Regions from separate parts of the Arthrobacter sp. KN11-1C genome, predicted to be linked through region 1. Evidence: riboswitches for the same ligand, from Rfam matches in the RefSeq annotation. Region 1 holds a riboswitch; the other holds the start of a gene.
What was found. Region 1 has a riboswitch for cyclic di-AMP ahead of ACSBOX_RS16750 (NlpC/P60 family protein). Riboswitches for the same ligand answer to the same signal wherever they lie in the genome.
Positions count from the first base shown of each region.

Region 2: another riboswitch for cyclic di-AMP. It lies ahead of ACSBOX_RS18470 (hypothetical protein); the one in region 1 lies ahead of ACSBOX_RS16750 (NlpC/P60 family protein).

Region 1 is NZ_CP197467.1:3,595,848-3,599,225, forward strand. Features, by position in the region: gene mobA (molybdenum cofactor guanylyltransferase) at 1-241, opposite strand, end outside; gene ACSBOX_RS16745 (HNH endonuclease) at 279-779, opposite strand; gene ACSBOX_RS16750 (NlpC/P60 family protein) at 1,028-1,792, opposite strand; cyclic di-AMP (ydaO/yuaA leader) riboswitch at 1,798-1,964, opposite strand; gene ACSBOX_RS16755 (peptidoglycan DD-metalloendopeptidase family protein) at 2,110-2,928, opposite strand; cyclic di-AMP (ydaO/yuaA leader) riboswitch at 2,931-3,141, opposite strand; gene ACSBOX_RS16760 (metal-dependent transcriptional regulator) at 3,268-3,378, opposite strand, start outside.
Region 2 is NZ_CP197467.1:3,962,215-3,965,592, forward strand. Features, by position in the region: gene ACSBOX_RS18460 (response regulator transcription factor) at 1-194, shown strand, start outside; gene ACSBOX_RS18465 (HAMP domain-containing sensor histidine kinase) at 207-1,685, shown strand; cyclic di-AMP (ydaO/yuaA leader) riboswitch at 1,849-2,021, shown strand; gene ACSBOX_RS18470 (hypothetical protein) at 2,024-2,746, shown strand; gene ACSBOX_RS18475 (glycosyltransferase) at 2,907-3,378, shown strand, end outside.

The DNA of each region.
Region 1 (3,378 bases):
CGAGCAGTCCAGCGGCGATCGCGGCTGCCGGTCCGGCGAAGGACGGGTCCTCCCGTGCGGTCAGCGTGCCGTCCGGCAAAGTGCCGGGATCCGGCCCGACGACGACGACTCTCCCGGCTCCGCGCGTGGCCGCCAGGGCGCGCTGAAGGAGCGTGGCGCCGCCGTACCTCAGCTGGGCTTTGGGCACGCCGCCGAGGCGGGAGGACTTGCCACCCGCCAATACCATCGCATCAAAGTCCACCCGCCCAGATTACCCGGGAAGCGAGCTCAATTCCGGTTCAGGCCGCCGATTCAGGGAGGAGGAAGGGATCCCATGCGGGCGCAGGTTTCTCAAGCTCCTTGATCTGCCAGATAGTCCCGGTGGGCGCCGCGGGAGTGAACCTCAGTTTCCAGCCCATCTCGGCTGGAGTGTGGTCACTCTTGGCGTTGTTGCAGCGCAGGCACGCTGCCACCAGGTTTTCCCAGGAATCCGCGCCGCCCCTGGATTTGGGGTGGACGTGGTCAATGGTGTGGGCTGCTTTCCCGCAATAGGCGCAACGGTGACCGTCGCGGCGCAGGACGCCGCGGCGTGTAACCGCCGTGATGGTGTTGTACCTTGGCCGGATGTAGCGATTGAGCAGAATCACAGACGGACGTCCGAGAATCTCCTGTGGCCCGACGACAGGCTCGTCGCCTTCGGCCACTACGCTCGCTTTTCCGGTGAGCACAAGGACCAGCGCCCGGCGGAAGGTTACTACCGCCAGCGGTTCATATCCAGCATTCAGAACGAGTGTGCGCATGCACGTACCTCTTCACGGCCGCACCCGTCAGGGGCGCGAGGGCCGGCTGCCCTCTGCATGTACGGGCTGTGGATCGACAACCTAAGAGTAAACACCCGGAGGCCAGATCAACGAATCCTTGCGGGAGTTCCAGCACAGTGTCGGTCAAAGTTCACGTGCCGGACACGTAGCGCATGCTGGTTAAAACAGAACATCCCCGCGGGCGGACCAGCGGGGATGTTCCAGTGAAGCTATGTAGCCGGAGCTATTTAGCCACCAACGCGGATGAAGACCGGGCCGGAGCCGACGTTGACGCTGTAAAGGGCGGTGGTGCCACCGTTCCAGCCGCCGTGGACTGCCATGCCGTTGCCGACGTAAACGGCGATGTGGGCCATGCCCATGCCACCGTTCTGGTAGTAGACCAAGTCGCCCGGCTGCGCTTCAGCAGCGCTGACCGTGCGGCCGAGGGAGAGGTAGTCTGCCGGCCAACCGTGGAAGTGGATGCCAACAGCAGCCAAGGAGTTCGAAGCCAGAGCCGTGCAGTCCTGGGCAACGCCCAGCTGTGCGTAAGCTGCGGCAGCAATTGCCGCGCCCTGGCCGCTGGCAACCTTCGTTGCGGGCGAAACAGCAGCAGTCACGGAAAGCGTCGAGACGCCGTTAGCGGCACCCGTTGCAGCCTGCGGAGCAGGAGCGGCTTCCTGGGTAGCGACCGGAGCAGGAGCAACCGGAGCAGCCTCGGTGGAAACCGCCGGGCGCTCGTACTTGATGGCGACGGAGGAGTCGGCCGAAATGCTGGCTTGGGCGACGGACTGGACTTCCAGGGCGGAGGTCGCAGTGGACTCGCGGGGGACATTGGTTTCTGCAGCGTTGGCTGCGATACCGCTAGTGAGAACCAGTCCGGAAGCAGCTGCGATAACTGCTGCCTGACGGCCTACGCCACCGGCGTTGCTGCCGACAGTCTTAGCGATAACGGCAAGCGAGTTGGTCTTGGTGACCACGGCGCGGTGGCGCGCAACAGTAGAGCGTGAAGACACGTTAAGAGGCCTCTCCCTATGCCCGCGAGGTAAGCTGTCGGATTCGGATGGGAGTCATCCGGCCACACCCCTCCCTTTCGGAAGCTGTGCGACTTAACCCCAAGGCCATCGGTGAAGATGACCAAAAGTGGGTCCCCCGCCTCTGCCAGACGATGTTTTGCGAACGGAACCTCGGGCAGTGGCAGAGCTAGGCAATCCACCCGAGTGCATCAACTCTCTAAAAGTTGATGCGAGTTAGACGGTACATGAGTTTTGGCTGAATGTCACATTCAGGTCACGGAGCGTGACAAGCATGCGAGAGGCTTCCATCGGATTGGCTACAGCCAGCCCAGGGGGTCGACGACGTCGCCGTTGACCATGACTTCAAAATGGAGGTGGCAGCCGGTGGAGGCGCCGGTAGTGCCGCTCAACGCGATGACATCGCCGCGGCTGACAGTCTGGCCCACTTGGACGTTGAACGAAGACAAATGGTTGTACGTGGTTTCCAGGCCGTTGCCGTGGTCCACCACAATGCGGTTCCCGCCGCCATACGGATGCCAGCCGGCGAAGGTCACCTTGCCCGCCGCGGCGGCGTGGACCTGGGTGCCGCACTGGGCCACGAAGTCCTGGCCCCGGTGGAACTCCCCCAGGCCGCCCGTGATGGGGTTCACGCGGTAGCCGAACGGCGAGGCCGTGATCAGGGTATCCAGCGGCGCCCCGAGGGTGCCCTTGGAGGACGACGTCTTGATGGTGCCGACGGACTGCGCGCTCAGGAGCTGCTTGAGCCTGCTGTCCGGATCCGCCGTGGTGGAAACCGCAGCGCGGCTGAAGTCGATCGTGGCGCTTGCCGCGGCCGGGATTTCAGGCTGGGTACCCACTGCCGACGCGGCCGGGTTTGACTCGGCCGTGGCCGACATGGCGCCGGTGCCCGGCATCGCGAGCGTCAGGATGAGGCCCGTAGCGGCAAGCGCCACTCCCGCCTTCTGTCCCGCTCCGCTCGCGGCTGCGAACTCGGCCATCTGCCGCAAAGGACCCTTGCGGCGGCGGAGTTCGCGATGGGGATCGCGGGGGCGCTCGTGCTCGACGGCGCTTGCGCTCCGCAGCTCAGCAGCAGGACCGGACGCGCGCCTGCGGCCCCTGGTGTTCTGCGTGGTCAAGGTTTTCCTCTCTGGCAAGCCTGCGAAGTTAGCTGTCGGATTCGGGCCAGAGAGATCGTGGACCCGGTCCGCACGAAGGACGCGAAGCGGAGGGCTACTCCGAAGGGGACCCTGCGCAATGTGTGCTTCCGCTGCGGACTTCACCCCAAGGCCGTCTTTCGACGGCCGATGGTGGTTCCCCCGCTTCTGCCAGTGAATGGACTAATCCACCTGGTCCGCTGGCAGAACTCGGCTTCGGATCAGGTAACGCTTTGGTATCGGCGCCAGTAGTCAACTATAGGGGATTAAGCCCCCGCGGTAATAATTTCGTTATCTTTGCCGCTCGCCTTGCCGGGCGGGCTAGGCGACCGTGACGAACACGTGCGAGGCAACCTCGGGCGGCAGCTCCAGGGCGCCGTCGATATTGGGCACGCGGACGGAGATGTACTCCCCCACCCGTTCCAGGGAAAC
Region 2 (3,378 bases), 370 kb from region 1:
ACCTCATGGAAAATCCCAAGCGCGTGGTCAGCAAGGCCCAGATCCTGGACCGCGTGTGGGACTACGATTTCGGCGGGCAGGCCAACATCGTGGAGCTTTACATCTCATACCTGCGCAAGAAGATCGAGGCCCACCATCCGCCCATGATCCACACCGTGCGCGGAGCCGGCTACGTCATCAAGCCTGCCGAATAGCCGGGGCGCCGAATGTCCGCACTCTCCGGTATCCCCCGCCAGACCGACCACAGCTGGTTCAATCCCTCAACCTGGCACTTGCGCACCCGCTTGATCCTCCTTTCCATGGCGCTCCTCGTGGCCATCTGCGGCGCAGTCGGGATAGTCAGCTATGCCTCCATGGACGTGTTCCTCACGAAGCAACTGGACCAGCAATTGATGCAGGCCTCGCACGGCCGCCCGCCGCAAGGCAATCCCGGCGGCCGTCCAGACCCCTTGGATCCCCGGGGCCAGAGCATCGGCACCCTGAACGCGCGAATTCTTGGCGGCCAGGTGAGCAGCGACGCAGGATTCCTGTCCTCCGATGCCACCCGAACGCCGTTGTCACCCAGCGATGCCGGAACACTGTTGGCTCTCCCCTCCGACGGCCACCCTGTTGATCGCACCCTCTCCAATGGGGGCTACCGCCTGGTAGCCGCCGAAACTCCGTATGGCGATGTTGTCATCACGGGGCTGCCCCTCGCCTCGAAGGAGGACACCGAGGCCTCGCTCGTGTGGACCATGGTGCTGGTGTCCCTGGGCGGGCTGGTCCTGATCGGACTGGCCGGAACCGTCCTGATCCGCCGCACCATGCGCCCCTTGGAGCAACTTTCCGACGTCGCCACGAAGGTATCGAAACTTCCGCTCGACGCCGGTGAGGTGGCACTCGCGGTGCGCGTTCCGGCGTCGGCTGCCCACCCGGGCACGGAGGTGGGAAGCGTCGGCCACGCATTGAACCTCATGCTGGACAACGTCTCGAGCGCCCTCGAGGCGCGCCAGCAAAGCGAAACGAAAGTGCGCCAGTTCGTGGCCGACGCGTCACACGAACTACGGACTCCGCTGACGGCCATCCGCGGCTACACAGAGCTCTTGCGCATGACCGAGACGTTCACCGAGGACGGCCGCAAGTCACTGGGCCGGGTGCAAAGCCAGTCCGAACGCATGACCACCCTCGTGGAGGACCTCCTTCTGCTGGCCCGGCTGGATGAAGGAAAGGCCCCGGAGTTCACCGATGTGGACCTCACCCAGTTGGTGATCGAAACCGTCAGCGACGAGAAAGTCATGGCCCCCGAGCACATCTGGCAGCTCAAGCTCCCGGATGAGCCACTCACGGTCCGCGGCGACACCACACAACTCCACCAGGTCCTGGCGAACCTGCTCTCCAATGCCCGCAAGCACACGGAGGCGGGTACCACGGTGGTCACGGGCGTCATGCGTTCCGCCGATGGCAGCGCCGTGGTGACAGTGACCGACAACGGGCCGGGCATCCCGCCGGATTTCCAGGGCAGGATCTTCTCGCGCTTTGCCCGTGCCGACGCCGCCCGCTCCGGTTCCGAGGGCACGTCAGGGCTCGGCTTATCGATCGTGGAATCCATCGTTCAGGCGCATGGCGGTACTGTCGAAGTGGCATCGCGGCCAGGCCGGACCGAGTTTGCGGTGCGCCTTCCGGCGCTGAGGACCGCCACGGCCTGAAGACCGTTCACAGAATCACGACGCCGGTTCGCGACGAGCGCAAGTCGACGCACCGGCGTCGTGATCTCCGTTACCCAAATGTGACTTAAGCCGGATCCTCCTGTACCGTCGAATAGGTGCGCTGGATCATTCCGGCCGCCGCCGGGTAGGCGCCGAGCTCTGCCCCTCCCCGGTGCCAACAGTCCAGGCAGAGACGGGGGACCCAGGTCTCCGGGCAAGCGCTCATGTTGAGCCAGCCCTAGGGGTGAAGCCGCACCGCCACGATTCCCTGTGGCCACGGCCGGATGACCTCATCCGAATCCGACAGCTAACTCCGCAGGCGTCGAGAGGCAATCACCATGTCTGATTCCAGGAATCAGTCGCGCTCTGTTGCGCGCCACCGCGGCGAACCTGCCCGGAGAAACAAGTCACGTTCCACGTTGAGGCGAGCCGCCTCGAACCTCGGCACCGGCCAGCGCATGGCAGTTGTTGCCAGCGTCGTCGCCGTGTTCCTCGGCGCCGGTGCTGCAACCCAGGCCGCCGGACAAGCCATCAATGCCCAGGACATGAGCCGCTCGTCGGACTCCCGCGCGGCTAGCCACTCAGCCACTCCATCGGCCACCGCCACGCCGTCGGCGAGCGCGAGCGCCAAGCCCAGCGCCACGCCGGTTCCGAGCCAGGCAGCCGCCCCGGCTCCGGCCGCCGTCGCGCCCCAGGCGGCAGCTCCGGCAGCCCCCGCCGCGCCTGCTGCCCCGGCCGCACCTGTCGCCCTCGACGACCCTTCCGGCGCCCAGGCCTATGCCGCAAGCCTTCTCCCCTCCTACGGTTGGGGTCAGGGCGAGATGTCCGCACTGGTCACCTTGTGGAACAAGGAATCGGATTGGCGCACCACTGCCACCAACGCCTCCAGCGGCGCCTACGGAATCGGGCAGTCGCTGCCGGGCGAGAAAATGGCATCAGAAGGCGCCGATTGGCAGACCAACTACCAGACGCAGATCCGCTGGGGCCTGAACTACATCAAGGAACGCTACGGATCGCCCTCCGCGGCGTGGTCCTTCCACCTCGCGAACAACTGGTACTAAGCCAAGAGTCACGCACAAAGCACACAGAGGTCCGTCCCTTCAGGGGCGGACCTCTGCGTCTAGTGGCCAAACATGTGATTCGCCATGCCGGTCACACATCCACAGCCATGTCACAGGTTCCGCCTAAAGCCCTCATAATCGGCAGCCGCACTCTGGATACATGACGCTCATCGAATCCACCTCCGGTACCCTGAAGGACCCCGCGGTGGTGCCGCCGGGCCTTCCCCTCCAACCCAACGCTCCCCTCCAGCCCAACGCTCCCCTCCAGCGCAGCACTTCCATCCAGCGCAGCACGGTGCGGCGCGCCCCCGTGGACACCCACACCGCCATCCCCGTGCTCGATGTAACGATCCCTGTCTTCAACGAGGAACGCGACCTCGAAGAGTGCCTGCGCCGGCTTCACGGCCACTTGCGCGAGTCGTTCCCGCACGGCTTCCGCATCACCGTCGCGGACAACGCGAGCACGGACAGCACCTTGAAGATCGCCGAACGCGTGGCGAGGGAGCTGCCCGAACTCGCTGTTGTCCATCTCGAGGAAAAGGGACGCGGCAACGCCCTGCGCAAAGTGTGGCTCGCATCGCCGTCCCCGGTTCTCGCTTACATGGACGTGGATCTGTCCACCGACCTCGCCG